Regions from separate parts of the Metallumcola ferriviriculae genome, predicted to be linked through region 2. Evidence: a T-box and tRNA genes for the amino acid it is inferred to sense, from the RefSeq annotation. Region 2 holds a T-box; the other holds one or more tRNA genes.
What was found. A T-box is a leader RNA that pairs with one kind of tRNA and senses whether it is charged. The one in region 2 lies ahead of tyrS (tyrosine--tRNA ligase), so its partner is inferred to be a tRNA-Tyr.
Positions count from the first base shown of each region.

Region 1: it has a tRNA-Tyr gene. The T-box ahead of tyrS (tyrosine--tRNA ligase) is inferred to sense a tRNA for this amino acid. The anticodon was not compared.

Region 1 is NZ_CP121694.1:129,293-136,936, reverse strand. It holds gene thyX (FAD-dependent thymidylate synthase) at 1-427, shown strand, start outside; gene rlmB (23S rRNA (guanosine(2251)-2'-O)-methyltransferase RlmB) at 440-1,171, shown strand; gene MFMK1_RS00730 (NYN domain-containing protein) at 1,180-1,689, shown strand; gene sigH (RNA polymerase sporulation sigma factor SigH) at 1,859-2,506, shown strand; tRNA gene MFMK1_RS00720 (tRNA-Thr) at 2,610-2,685, shown strand; tRNA gene MFMK1_RS00715 (tRNA-Tyr) at 2,701-2,786, shown strand; tRNA gene MFMK1_RS00710 (tRNA-Met) at 2,838-2,913, shown strand; tRNA gene MFMK1_RS00705 (tRNA-Thr) at 2,923-2,998, shown strand; gene MFMK1_RS00700 (M48 family metallopeptidase) at 3,204-4,424, shown strand; gene tuf (elongation factor Tu) at 4,629-5,831, shown strand; gene rpmG (50S ribosomal protein L33) at 6,498-6,647, shown strand; gene secE (preprotein translocase subunit SecE) at 6,691-6,918, shown strand; gene nusG (transcription termination/antitermination protein NusG) at 6,967-7,491, shown strand; gene rplK (50S ribosomal protein L11) at 7,549-7,644, shown strand, end outside.
Region 2 is NZ_CP121694.1:3,171,055-3,178,698, reverse strand. It holds gene MFMK1_RS15695 (transglycosylase domain-containing protein) at 1-2,683, opposite strand, end outside; T-box leader at 2,806-2,991, shown strand; gene tyrS (tyrosine--tRNA ligase) at 3,058-4,278, shown strand; gene yunB (sporulation protein YunB) at 4,443-5,132, shown strand; gene MFMK1_RS15680 (hypothetical protein) at 5,412-5,534, shown strand; rRNA gene MFMK1_RS15675 (16S ribosomal RNA) at 5,720-7,435, shown strand.

The sequences.
Region 1 (7,644 bases), 680 kb from region 2:
ATATTCTCAGAAGTCCCAACGCTATGTTAGTGAGCAAGATTTTCAATACATAGTTCCCCCTGCGATTAAAGAAAATGAACAGGCGCTGGTATTATATCGTGAACAAATGAGTGTTATTGCTGATGCTTATGCGGAGTTAGCGAAAATTGTTGCAAAAGAAGACGCGAGGTATATTCTGCCGTCTGCTTGTGAAACTAAATTTGTAGCCACTTTTAATGCGCGCAGTCTGCTTAATTTCTTTCAACACCGCTGTTGCCGCAGAGCGCAGTGGGAAATACGGCAATTGGCAGACGAAATGTTGAGTCAAGTCCGTCAGGTTGCCCCGGTAATTTTTCAAAAGGCAGGGGCCGCATGTGTCTCTCAGGGAGTTTGCTATGAAGGTGCTATGTCCTGCGGCAGGATAAAAAATGTAGTTACACGAGGTTAGGTGGGATGTATCTTGGATCAAATCGAAGGACGCAATCCGGTGGTAGAAGCATTAAAGGCCAACCGGGAAATGGAAAAGCTTTGCATTGCTAAAGGGAGTAAAGGGCAGGTCATATCAGAAATAGCTGAATTGTGCGCCCGGGCGAGTATTCCCGTTAAATGGCTGGATAAAAAGGAAATTCAGCAATTAGCGGTTACCGGGGGTCATCAAGGTATCATTGCTTTTGCCAAACCCGTAGCATATGCAGCTATTGAGGAGGTAATGGGGTCAATTAATGCTGAGGAAGACCCCATTTTTTTGTTATTGGACCACCTGCAGGATCCACAAAATTTTGGCGCGATTTTACGTACGGCAGAGGCCGCGGGAGTTAAGGCGTTAATTATTCCCAATCGCCGTGCCGTGGGCATGACACCCGCGGTATTAAAGGTAGCTGCTGGTGCTGTTGAGCACGTTCCGGTGGTTGCTGTAACCAATTTAGCCCGTACTATAGACCAGCTTAAAGACCAAGGATTCTGGGTGATGGGTGCACAAGCGGGTGCGGCACAGAGTATCTATCAGACAGACATGCGCATGCCGTTGGTGCTGGCAATAGGCAGCGAAGGTAAGGGACTCAGTCGTTTGGTTAAGGAAAAGTGTGATTTTTTGGTGAGTATCCCACTGATGGGTAAGTTAAATTCTTTAAACGCTGCCAGCGCGGCTGCAGTGGTAATTTTTGAGGCATTACGCCAGCGATTGGACGGATAGGTGATGTAATGGAAGACATTTTAATCGTAGATGGCTACAATGTTATCAGCGCCTGGCCGGAATTAATTGCGCTCAAGAATACCAGTTATGCCCACGCCAGGGACAAATTGCTGCAAATACTCAGTGACTATCGGGGATTTACCGGTATAGAAATTGTGGTGGTTTTTGACGCGCACTTGGTAAAGGGTGGTATCCAACGCGGGGAAACACTGGCGGGAATCCAAGTTATTTTCAGTGGTGAAGGGGAAACTGCTGATATGATTATTGAAAAACTGGTTGATCAATTACCCGGGGAAATGGCTATTGCGGTGGCAACATCGGATTGGGCGGAACAAAGGCTGGTTATGCAGCGTGGGGCAATGCGGTTATCTGCTCGTGACTTACTGCGGAAAGTAACTCATGCAAAACAGAACAGCCAAAAGTATTTCATTAATAAAAAAAACGATAAAGCTGCGTTGGACTTGAGATTAGCTGAAAATGTGAGGAAAACACTGGAAAAATGGCGGCGAGGCAAATAGGGATGAGGATATTCCAGATTTGGCGCAGCCTGTAAACTTAGCTTGATTTAGAGGGATATTTTATGTATAATTACTTATGTGCTGGACAACCTAGCATTTTTGTTATGCTCCATTTGATTAAAAAGGCATTTTATATGCCTTCTGAAAATTAAAAAATGGAGGCGATGTCATGAGCATTAACGCCCCGAAAGAAACGTACCAAACTTATGAAGTAATGGTTGACGAAGACATTGTAACCTTAGCTAAGGACGGGGATGATGTAGCTCAAGAATACCTAATCAATAAGTACAAGAATTTTGTCCGCGCAAAGGCAAGGTCTTACTTTCTTATCGGCGCGGACCGGGAAGACATTATCCAGGAAGGCATGATTGGCTTATATAAAGCTATACGTGATTTCCGCTGTGATAAGTTATCTTCCTTCAGAGCTTTTGCTGAACTTTGTATTACCCGGCAGATTATTACTGCCATCAAAACAGCTACACGCCAAAAGCATATTCCGCTTAATTCCTATGTATCCCTAAATAAACCCATCTATGATGAAGATTCTGACCGCACCTTGCTGGATGTGATTTCGGGCTCTAAAATTACGGATCCTGAAGAATTGATAGTCAGCCGTGAAGAGTTTGATGACATCGAAGAAAAGATGGGAGAAATTTTAAGTTCATTGGAATGGAAAGTTCTTATGGCATATTTGGAAGGCAAGTCTTATCAGGAAATTGCCATGGAATTAAAAAGACATGTCAAGTCCATTGATAATGCCTTGCAACGGGTTAAACGCAAGTTAGAAAGATATCTGGAAAAGCGAGATAGCAATTAATAAGGGCCTGTTCGGGATGTTTTTTTAAACTACCATAATTTTTCAGCAGTAATATGTTGACGGCCTATTTTTAAAATGCTATAATACTCCTTGTCGCCGTCGAGCCGACGTAGCTCAATTGGTAGAGCAGCTGACTTGTAATCAGCAGGTTGCGGGTTCGAGTCCCATCGTCGGCTCCACACTTTAATACACATGGAGAGGTTCCCGAGTTGGCCAAAGGGGGCAGACTGTAAATCTGCTGGCTCAGCCTTCACTGGTTCGAATCCAGTCCTCTCCACCAAAATTGAATGATACCGAGAGGTGGACAGATTCCACCTCTCACTTATCCTAATGCGGGGTGGAGCAGTTGGCAGCTCGTCGGGCTCATAACCCGGAGGTCATAGGTTCGAATCCTATCCCCGCAACCATTTTTTTAGGCCCATATAGCTCAGGAGGTAGAGCGTCGCCTTGGTAAGGCGGAGGTCTCCGGTTCAACCCCGGATATGGGCTCCAGAAAAAACATTAGTATTCCAGGCCTTGCGGGGTTTGGAATTTTTTCGTTTTAAGCTGCAAATCAGCTTCATGGGGTTGAATGACGTGACGCTGGATCGGTCTTTAGCAGCTTTTCATTCTCGGAAACTAAGAGCATACTTCTAAATTGCCGGTATTATAGTATATTAATTAGGAAACTTTAGAATTGGTGGGGGAGATATTAAATATGAAAGGAAAAGGGATATTGTTAGCATTAATTGCGGTCAGTGGGGCAACAATGGTACTTTACCTGTATTTCACCTTATTTCCGGGCAAGGTGGAACCAAGCGTATTTAAGTATTTTTCTTTGGAGCAGGTGATGAATGGGCGGCGGTATCAGAAAAGCGGACAGTTGGTCTTTGTGCTTTCCTTTACGGTGCAGGTGGTCGTATTATCGTGGTTATTATTTAGCGGCAAGGGGTCTGAATTGGCTGGATGGGCGATGAACGCGGCGGGTGGGCGTCGTCTGGCTGCGGCGATAATATTTTTTTTAGTGTTGTGGCTGTTATTAAAAGCGGCAGTTCTTCCGTTTCAGATGTATAGCGGGTATTACTTACAACACCAATGGGGTTTTTCTACTCAGGCACTGGGCAGTTGGTGGCAAGACTACTTGATTAGCAGCGGGTTGGAGCTGGTGCTTACGACAGCGGGGGTTGCGGTTTTGATTGCTGTAATGCAGCGCAGTCCTAGTCATTGGTGGTTGATAATCAGCATCTTAATGGGTGCTTGGATGTTAGTGCAGGCATTTTTATGGCCGGTGTTGATAGCGCCTATATTTAATCAATTCAGACCGGTCACCGATGCTAAAGTATTATCAATGGTAGAACAGATATCAGAACGAGCCGGAGTAGATATAAACCAAGTATTAATAATGGATGCAAGTAAGCGTACCACCAAGGCCAATGCATATTTCACCGGAGTGGGTCAAACTAAAAGGATTGTCTTATATGATAATTTGTTGAATGACTATACTCCGGAGGAGGTAGAGGCGGTAGTTGCCCATGAAATGGCGCATTGGAAACTTGGCCACATCAGCCGGGGACTTTTTTACGCATTTGCGGGCACTCTTTTATTGTGGTTTATTTTGTATCTATGGTTAGGCATAACCGGACTAACCATTCAAAGATTCTTCGGACCTGAGGTATTAGCGGCAATAATGTTGTTTATAGTGCTGGTTTCATTTCTAGCAAATCCTTTTCAAAATGCACTATCGCGGGGAATGGAAACAGAGGCAGACACTATGGCGGTTGGTTTGACCGCCAACCCAAGTGGTTCAATCTCCCTGCTGAGGCACTTAGCAGCAAAAGATATGGCAGATATTGACCCGCCAGGTTTTGTAGAATGGTTCTCCTACAGCCACCCGGCAGTTGGGGGGAGAATAGAAGCTATTGATAGCTTGAGACGATAGTCAAAGCACCTGAAAAACGTCCTTTGCCGGTTAGGTATTATTTGACAGTAAATATAAAATAATATAAAATAAAACTGAATGTACAAACTTAAATTTTCCAAATATTATTAGCAGGAATAGGTGGCTTTTTATAGAAAAAAACTATAGGGTATACGGGGGCGCTGTTGCTCCTCGAAGGAAGTTACATATTAGGAGGGAATTTTTATGGCTAAGCAAAAGTTTGAGAGAACAAAACCGCACGTAAACGTAGGGACAATTGGTCACGTGGACCACGGCAAAACTACGCTGACAGCAGCGATTACTTTTACCCTGTCAAAGGGCGGCGGTGCCGTAGCTACGGCATATGACCAGATTGATAACGCCCCAGAGGAGAAAGAGCGTGGCATCACCATTTCCACAGCCCACGTAGAATATGAGACTGACAATCGGCACTATGCACACGTTGACTGCCCCGGCCACGCAGACTATGTGAAAAACATGATCACCGGAGCAGCTCAAATGGACGGAGCTATTTTGGTAGTAAGCGCAGCAGACGGTCCGATGCCCCAGACACGTGAGCACATTTTGTTGGCGCGTCAGGTAGGCGTACCTTATATCGTAGTATTCCTAAATAAAGCGGACATGGTAGATGACGAAGAATTAATGGAACTTGTAGAAATGGAAGTAAGAGAGCTTCTAAGTGAATATGAGTTCCCCGGTGACGACATTCCCATAGTATCCGGATCTGCACTAAAGGCATTGGAATGCGGCTGCGGTGAAAAAGACTGCGAATGGTGTGGTAAGATTCACGATCTGATGGCAGCAGTTGACGAATATATACCTACGCCAGTACGGGATACAGATAAGCCATTTCTGATGCCGGTAGAGGACGTATTCAGTATTACCGGCCGTGGCACAGTGGCAACCGGCAGAGTAGAGCGCGGTATTGTCAAAGTAGGCGACGAGATAGAAATCGTTGGTTTACAAGAAGCGACCAGAAAGACTATAGTAACCGGCGTAGAAATGTTCCGCAAGCTGATGGACCAGGCGGAAGCAGGAGACAATATTGGTACCCTGCTGAGAGGTGTGGACCGGAAAGAGATTGAGCGTGGTCAGGTATTGGCCAAGCCCGGTTCCATTAAGCCACACACCAAGTTTTCCGCAGAGATATATGTATTAACCAAAGAAGAGGGTGGCCGCCATACACCATTCTTTAAGGGCTACCGTCCCCAGTTTTACTTCCGGACCACAGACGTGACCGGCATCGTAGAACTACCCGAAGGTGTAGAGATGGTAATGCCCGGGGATAACATCAAGATGGAAATAGACTTAATTATCCCCATCGCTATTGAAGAGGGACTGCGCTTCGCTATCCGCGAAGGCGGACGCACTGTTGGTGCCGGAGTTGTAAGCGCAATTTCAGAGTAGTATTACTGAAAAAAGCGGGACTAAGCAGGTCCTGCTTTTTTAATGCATAGGAAATTATGGGTTGTGGATAATTTCCTATGCATGGGGGTTGTTAAGGGGGCTTGCCCCCTTATGTTAAATGCAGGAGGGTCTACCCGCAAGGGGCATGCCAAAACTCTACAGCAACAAGTTGCTAAGAGTTTTGCAACAGCGAAGCGACCTAGGGCGAGTGGCGTCACGGATAAGTGACGCCAAGGTACGAGCGCCGCCGAGTCGGTGAGGCGGCCGGGTGCGTAGCACCCAGGGGTTCCCTGGGTAAGAATATAGAGAGACTTGGCAACTTGTTGCCTAGTCGATCTTAATGCCCTTGGGTGCAAAAGCATTACCTTTAAGTGCCGAAAGGCATGAAATGCTTTTGTTCATGCCTGATCAAGTAATCAATAGAATGCGTAAGGGGTTTAAAAGCACCTACAAATGAGAAAGCTATTAAAGAGTACAAAAAATTTCGGACAATTTTTAAAAGTTGACACTAAAACGGTAAATGTGATAAATTATTAGGGTACTGAATTTGTAGGCAGAATGCCCGGTGAAATTAATGTGCCGTGAAGTAATAGTGTTGAAGGTTGTGCTTGCGTAATTCGGGCGGGCATTCATCAAGAGCGTTTAAATATACAGGGGGTGTAACAAGTGCGGGTGAGCATAATCTTAGCTTGTACTGATTGCAAGCAGCGGAATTATATAACTTCGAAAAACAAGCGCACGAATCCGGACCGCAAAGAGTTAAAGAAGTATTGCCCTTATTGCAAGACTCATACGATACACAAGGAAACAAAGTAACTGTTTATTTTGGTTAAACCTTTTATTTAAGGAAGTGAGTAGAATGGCTGCTAAAGCTGTGGCTAATAAGACTAAGGAAAACAAGTCATTTGTAGAGAAGACAGGCAAGTTTTTCCGCGGAGTTTGGTCCGAGCTGAAAAAAGTGCACTGGCCCAATCGTAAGCAGCTTGTTACCTATACAGGGGTAGTGCTTGCGGCGACATTGATGGTAGCAGCATTAATTTGGGTGGCTGACTCCATATTAAGTTTCTTGTTGGATTTCATTCTGTAAATTGTGAGGAACGGGGGTGAGGAGCCTATCACGGGTTCCTTGGGTGTTATGGAAAAGCAGTGGTATGTTATTCACACTTATTCAGGCTATGAAAATAAGGTGAAGGCTAATCTAGAGAAACGTCTGGAATCCATGAACATGGGCGACAAGATCTTTCGGGTTTTGGTACCTATGGAAGATGAAGTCCAGGTGAAAGACGGCAAAAAGACTATTTCTAAGCGTAAGGTTTATCCTGGGTATGTGCTGGTAGAAATGGTTTTAACGGATGATTCCTGGTATGTTGTCCGAAATACCCCCGGAGTAACTGGCTTTGTGGGTACCGGTGCAAAGCCCATTCCTTTAAGAGAACCGGAAGTAAAATCAATTCTGCGTCATATGGGAATGGAATCTCCTAAGGCCAAAGTCGAATTTGAGGTTGGTCAAAGTGTACGTGTCATCAACGGTCCTTTTGAAAATTTCATTGGTGCTGTTGAAGAAGTTTATCCCGATAAGGGAAAATTAAAAGTAATGGTGTCTATGTTTGGACGGGAAACTCCCGTAGAGCTTGAGTTCTCTCAGGTAACGCGGGTTTAGGTTTTCCAGTGGGAGGGTAATTCCCTGTTACCACAAAATTTTAAGGAGGTGGAGCAAATGGCTAAGAAAGTTATCGGCCTAATTAAGCTGCAGGTACCTGCCGGTAAAGCCAATCCTGCCCCGCCGGTTGGTCCTGCATTGGGGCAACACGGG
Region 2 (7,644 bases):
ATTTGTTACTGCTGGAGTCGGTCCACCGTTCAATGGAATATACCACGTCTTGGCCGGCAGAAATTTCATCTGATTCCACCTTCCATTCCAATGAGACGTTTACTCCGTTTGGGGCGTCTTCACTTTTGGCACTACTGCCAAAGAGTGTTGGTTCTGCAGGTGGTACTTGTGTCGGTTGATCGTTTTCCTTACCTTGGCTATTATCATCCGCCCTACCGGGATAGGTATCGTTGTTTCCGGGTACCGGGCGAGGTCGACCGACCGCTGAACCGGATAACTGATGTTCCGGTATATCACAGTAGTTGTTAGGAGCGGTCCCCGGGGAAAATACTCGTTGGACTATAAGTTCTTCAGGGCAACCCCCTTCCTGCCCCGGAGCAGGAATATTAGCCAATACCATTTTACCTTCGTGGCGCGGGTCATCACAGGTGCTCAGTAAAACCGTTGTGGAATTAGTGTGCACATCGCACACTTCAGTGGGCACCTGTAACTCAGCATCCTCTACTTTCTTATTACCGGTGTATGGAATGGGCCGTTTGAGGAATACTCCTGTTATAACATCAGGACAAAACGGCGAGGGCAGTTTGCCGGATTCGGCACAGACTTCCGCTTCCACCCAAGTATCAGATACTTTCTGCGGTTCTGTTCCTCTGGCAAACAGTTCTGTCCGGATAAATTTGTCCGGGGTTAATTCGCTGGGTAAAAGGCCGGATTTACTATCTACCGCAACCTGAATAATGTTTCCCGGTTTTTCAAATGGTTTGGGTTCGACATCCTTCAAGGCAGCTTCCATTACAGCTTTCCAAATCAATGCCGGATATTTTCCGCCGTAAACCTGCTTGAGATAATGGTCCTTATCGGTCACATCATAACCCAGCCATACTACTGCGGCCAGCTCTGGAGTGAAGCCGGCGAACCAGGCATCTTTGTTGCCGGCGACATTTCTAAATTCACTGCCGGTCAATTGAGTGGTACCGGTCTTACCCGCTACCGGCCAACCGGGGATAGCAGCTCGCCATCCGGTACCTGTCCGGCCTTGGGCATCTTTAACTACAGTTGTTAAGATATTGCTCATTAAGTATGCAGTTGACTCAGACATGGCAATGCGCTTCTGCGGCTTATTTTCCACCAGGACATTTCCATCGCTGTCAGTAATCATTGTAATTGCGTAAGGCTTTATATATACTCCTTTGTTGGCAAATGCGCCATAGGCAGAGGCCATATCTAAAGGCGATACGCCTTTAGTTAAACCACCCAGTGCCAAGCTGAGATTTCGGTCAGTTTTTAAAAGCGGTAGGCCAAGATCTTTGGCAAAGTCGTAGCCGGTCGTTACACCAATTTGATCTAGGAATTTGACAGCAGGAATGTTTACGGACCACCGCACCGCTTCACGCATGGTTATTAAACCACGGTAACGACCGTCATAATTTCCTGGTTCGTAGTTTTCCTGATTGGGAATTGGATAGCTTACCGGGACATCGTCAACAACGGTCGCCGGGGAAAGACCACTTTCCAAAGCCGGTGCATATACTGCTACGGGTTTAATGGAAGAGCCAGGCTGACGCTTAAGCTGTGTTGCTCTATTAAGTCCTCTTTTAGTTACATGTTCCCGCCCGCCTATTAGGCCTTGAACAGCGCCGGTATGGGGGTCGACAAGTGCCATGGCACTTTGTACCGGCTCTTCGGTATTCACTTGCGGGAAATTATCCCGGTTTTTGTATACTTCCTCGATTTTTTCTTGGATATCAGTATTTAAAGTAGTATATATTTTTAAACCGCCGGTATAAAGCTGCATTTCTTCCACACCATTCTCTTTAAGCAGACGTTCTGCTTCAGCAATGACGTGGTCCATAAAATAAGGATACTTATAAGTTCTTTTTTGTTGTAAATCAGCCAGCTTAATTGGTTCTTTTTTGGCTTGCTCTGAGTCCTGGTTACTAATCATATCAAGTTCAACCATTTCGTTGAGCACGATGGCGCGGCGGTTTTTTGCTTCCTCCATGTTGATAAAGGGAGAATACCGGCCGGGAACGTTAGCAACACCTGCCAACAGTGCACTTTCAGCCAAAGTTAGATCCTCAATGTTTTTACCGAAATAGGTTTGGGCGGCAGCTTGTACGCCATTAGCACCGTGACCAAAATAAATAGTATTTAAATAAAAATTAAAAATTTCATCTTTAGTATAAGTTCTTTCTAGTTGGATAGCTAAGAGAGCTTCTTGTATTTTCCTTTTGTATGTTTTTTTCGGGTTCTTGAGAAAGGCGTTTTTAGCTAATTGTTGGGTAATGGTGCTGCCGCCCTGGGCTTTATAACCCTTCTGCATATTGACCCATAAAGCTCTGGCTATGGCCATTGGGTTGACACCAAAGTGGTCATAGAAGGCATTATCTTCAATCGCTACAAAGGCATCCTTTAAATCTTGGGGAATTCGCTCGAAATTGACGGGGACACGATTTTCACTGCCGTGAAGTTCGGCAACTTTAGCAGCCTGACTATCGAATACGAAGGTGGTTAAATTCCAATCGGGTCCTTCTTGAGGTTTGTAATCGGGAAGATTACGAATAACTCCCATTACGAACCCAACACCGGCACCACCTACAATAAAGGTAACCAACAAAAACACCAGCACGAAGACTCTAAATATATTAAGTTTACGTTTTTGCTTTTTTGTCTTTTTAGCCATGAGCGGCCTCCTTGAAAGGAATTTCTCACATCACTTCCCAAACATTATAACACAAAGGATTTCCTAGTAAAACGACAAAAACTGCTTGAACTTCCAGCTTTAGTCGTGATAAAATATCGTGAGTAAGTGAGGAGATGGGTACAATACCCTAAAAATCTTGAATTCAGAGAGCCGGTGGTTGCTGCAAACCGGTCAAGGTTTTAGGTGAAATTACACTCGGAGCTTACAGGGTGGCCCCCCTTAACGGGTGGAAAGTGGCTGCCTATGGCAGCAATTAGGGTGGTACCGCGGAACACTTCGTCCCTAAAGTGGACAAGTGTTTTTTGTATTTTTATGAGTTTATGGGAAACTATTTGTAAAGGAGCTGGTAATTCATGAAGGATGCGCAGACACAGCTGGCGGTGCTAAAACGCGGTGTGGAGGAAATCATTCCGGAAGAAGAGTTAACGAAAAAATTGGAAAAGGCAATTAGCGCTAACAAACCTTTAAAGGTTAAATTGGGTTTGGATCCCACTGCTCCGGATATCCACTTGGGGCACACTGTGGTATTGCAGAAACTGCGCCAATTTCAGGACTTGGGGCACCAGGTGATTATTATTATTGGGGATTTTACCGGCCGAATTGGTGACCCTACCGGCAAATCTGATACTCGTAAACAGCTTACTGAGCAAGAAGTGCTTGCTAACGCGGAAACTTACAAGGAACAGATTTTCAAGGTGCTTGACCCGGAAAAAACCAGAGTGGTTTTTAACAGCGAATGGTTGGCAGCACTGAAGTTTCAGGATATCATCGAGCTATCGGCTAAGATAACTGTAGCCAGGATGCTGGAACGAGATGACTTTTCCAAACGATATAAATCAAACCGGCCCATCAGCATTCATGAGTTTTTTTATCCATTAATGCAGGGGTATGATTCTATTGCTTTAGAGGCAGATGTAGAGCTAGGGGGGACCGACCAGAAATTCAACCTGCTCATGGGCCGAACATTACAGAAAGAATACGGACAAGAGCCCCAAGTGGCGCTTACCATGCCTATCCTTGAAGGATTAGATGGTGTGCAAAAGATGAGTAAGAGCTTGGGTAACTACATAGGTATTAATGAAGCTCCCAAAGAAATTTACGGTAAAACTATGTCTTTGACGGATGATTTGATTGTCAGATACTTTGAATTGGTTACTTCAGTGTCGCTTGAAGACATTGAAAGAATTAAAGATGATATGGAGCAGGGAGCCAATCCCAGAAATTATAAAATGCAGTTAGCTTGGCAGCTAGTCAAACAGTATTACGGTGAAGAGGCAGCAGATCAGGCTCAGGAAGAGTTCGAAAAAGTGTTTCAAAAAGGGGACCTCCCTGATGATATGCCTGAAGTGCAGATAACTTCAGAAGTTTTGGAAGACGGAGAGATTTTGCTGCCTAAGCTTATAGTGTATTGTGACCTTACATCCAGCACCAGTGAAGCTCGCCGGATGCTTAAGCAGGGCGCAGTGAAAGTGGATGACGAAAAGATTGAGGACGTGGATTACCAGTTGAAGGTTGCAGATGGCATGGTGCTGCGTGTGGGTAAGCGCCGCTTCGCCCGATTACGCCTGGCTTAATATTGGCTTGAACGATTAGGCAGAAAAACTAATCATTTAAAAAGTCAACGACTGTAGTACCATGTGACGCATGAGTTGACTTTTTGTAAAAAAGGCATTGACTAACAGAAACTATTCACCTTTCAACACTTTCTACATATATTACAGTTGAGAGGTGATTGTGCATGCTCGGGCGGAGAAAAGTGAGCATCAAGCGTAAACGCAACCATAGGCCAAGGAAGCCTCGTTGGTTAGTGATTTTTTTAGCATCCTTGCTTGCTGCGTTTTTTATATTGGAATTCTTACTTGCTCCCACCATAACAGCCTTTGCCGAAGCAGAGGCTAATTGGCGGGCAACTGAGGCTATAAATGAAGCAATATTGTCTGCTGTCGTTGAAGACATGGACTATGCTAAACTAGTGCATATCGAAAAAGACGAAAAAGGCAACATATTATATATGCAGCAAAACCTGCTGCAGTTAAATAAGATCAACACCAAGGCTACTTTAAAAATACAAGAGGAGTTAAAAAAGTTACGCAACCAAAAAATCCAAATACCGATAGGGCAGATAACCGGCAGTAACCTGTTAGCAAATTACGGGCCGAGTATAAATCTGTGGCTGCTTCCTGTTGGTACGGTGGAGGTCAAGGTGCAGGATAAATTTGAAGACGCCGGTATTAACCAGACTCGGCATAAAATATATTTAAATGTGAGCAGTGATATACGCGTGATCATACCCTTATTAAACTCTGAAATAACGGTAAATGCACAGGTGCCCGTTGCTGATACTGTAATCGTTGGTGATGTGCCGGAGACTTACTTAAAGTTAGATTTGGGCAAGGACAGTTCGTTATTTGGTATTTCTGACAGATAATCAAGTTTTAATAGGGAGTTATCTATAAACTAAATGTGATTAAATAAATCCGGGGAAATTTTCACCCGGATTTGTATATTTTCTACTAAAATTGCAATATATAATTAGGGAAACAGTATTTATGACGATCATTGAAATAAATTCAGGGCTTTACTTGACAACGACTAATAAAATATGCTATATTTCAAAGCGTCGCTTCTACAAGTGACCTTCTCGCAACAGAGCAACTGACCAAAAACTACCAGTTGTAAAGTAAGGCGAGAGATGATAGGATAGATTTTGTCGCTTTTAGAGGCGGCGGAAGAAGCGGAGAGACGAGGTAGAAAATATCAGTTGAAACGCGGGAAGAAATATGATAAGATAGTATTTGTCGCCGAAAGCGGCGGCGAGAGAGGTCTTTGAAAACTGAACAGCGGAAAGAAAGTTTTAAAGCCTAAATTTTAAAGCAGCGGCAACCAAGCGTGATAAGCGTTTGAAGTACCGAGGCAAAAGATTTAAGCGGACCCTTTTTGTAAGAAAATAAAGCAAAGAGGAGCCGGAGAGAACTTCAAGTTAAGATAATTAAGCTCAAATGAGCTTAAGATAATTAACAGGAGAGTTTGATCCTGGCTCAGGACGAACGCTGGCGGCGTGCTTAACACATGCAAGTCGAACGGTTCTAACCGTAAAGACACTTCGGTAGACTTACGGGGACGGATAGTGGCGGACGGGTGAGTAACGCGTGGGCAATCTGCCCTTTAGACCGGGATAACAGGTGGAAACAGCTGCTAATACCGGATACATTCAAGATATCGCATGATATTTTGAGTAAAGGAGGCCTTAGTGCTCCCGCTAAAGGATGAGCCCGCGTTCCATTAGCTAGTTGGCAGGGTAACGGCCTACCAAGGCGACGATGGATAGCCGGCCTGAGAGGGTGAACGGCCACACTGGGACTGAGACACGGCCCAGACTCCTACGGGAGGCAGCAGTGGGGAATATTGCGCAATGGGGGAAACCCTGACGCAGCAACGCCGCGTGAGCGACGAAGGCCTTCGGGTCGTAAAGCTCTGTCATTGGGGAAGAAGTCTTGCACGTCAATAGCGTGTAAGGTGACGGTACCCGAGGAGGAAGCCCCGGCTAACTACGTGCCAGCAGCCGCGGTAACACGTAGGGGGCAAGCGTTGTCCGGAATTACTGGGCGTAAAGGGCGTGTAGGCGGCCGATCAAGTCTAGTGTGAAATACCTGGGCTCAACCCAGGATTGGCACTGGAAACTGGTTGGCTTGAGGGCAGGAGAGGCAAGTGGAATTCCTAGTGTAGCGGTGAAATGCGTAGATATTAGGAGGAACACCAGTGGCGAAGGCGACTTGCTGGCCTGACCCTGACGCTGAGGCGCGAAAGCGTGGGGAGCGAACAGGATTAGATACCCTGGTAGTCCACGCCGTAAACGATGGGTACTAGGTGTTGGAGGTATCGACCCCTTCAGTGCCGCAGCTAACGCATTAAGTACCCCGCCTGGGGAGTACGGTCGCAAGACTGAAACTCAAAGGAATTGACGGGGGCCCGCACAAGCGGTGGAGCATGTGGTTTAATTCGACGCAACGCGAAGAACCTTACCAGGGCTTGACATCCTCCGCTATCCCTAGAGATAGGGAGTTCCCTTCGGGGACGGAGAGACAGGTGGTGCATGGTTGTCGTCAGCTCGTGTCGTGAGATGTTGGGTTAAGTCCCGCAACGAGCGCAACCCCTGTACTTAGTTGCCATCATTAAGTTGGGCACTCTAAGTAGACTGCCGGTGACAAACCGGAGGAAGGTGGGGATGACGTCAAATCATCATGCCCCTTATGTCCTGGGCTACACACGTGCTACAATGGACTGTACAGAGGGTAGCGAAGCCGCGAGGTGGAGCCAATCCCAAAAAGCAGTTCTTAGTTCGGATTGCAGGCTGAAACTCGCCTGCATGAAGTCGGAATCGCTAGTAATCGCAGGTCAGCATACTGCGGTGAATACGTTCCCGGGCCTTGTACACACCGCCCGTCACACCACGAAAGCTGGCAACACCCGAAGTCGGTGACCTAACCTTCTCGAAGTTGGAAGTTCGAAGTGAGAAGTGCGAGTTCAAGCTGGTCTTGAGGGTCAAGGATAAAGAAAAGAAAAAAGCAAGAGAAGACCCAAGAGACCCTAAAGGAAGACAGGAGAAATCGCACCTCGAAAGTCGGACCTCGAACTTCGAGAAGGATGGAGCCGCCGAAGGTGGGGCTAGTGATTGGGGTGAAGTCGTAACAAGGTAGCCGTATCGGAAGGTGCGGCTGGATCACCTCCTTTCTAAGGAGAAAAGAAATACTCCTAGGTCGATTTAGGCTTTAAGAGAGAAAATCCGCTGTTTAGTTTTGAAGGACTTCTTGAATTAAGAGTCAAGAAGTTTCTTTTAACAAAGGGAAGAAAAGTTCTTTGAAAACTGCACAGTAAAGGAAAAGAAACAATTCATTGAGTAAGAATTGAGTTGTTTTAGGATCCAAAAACCTAAGGCGAAG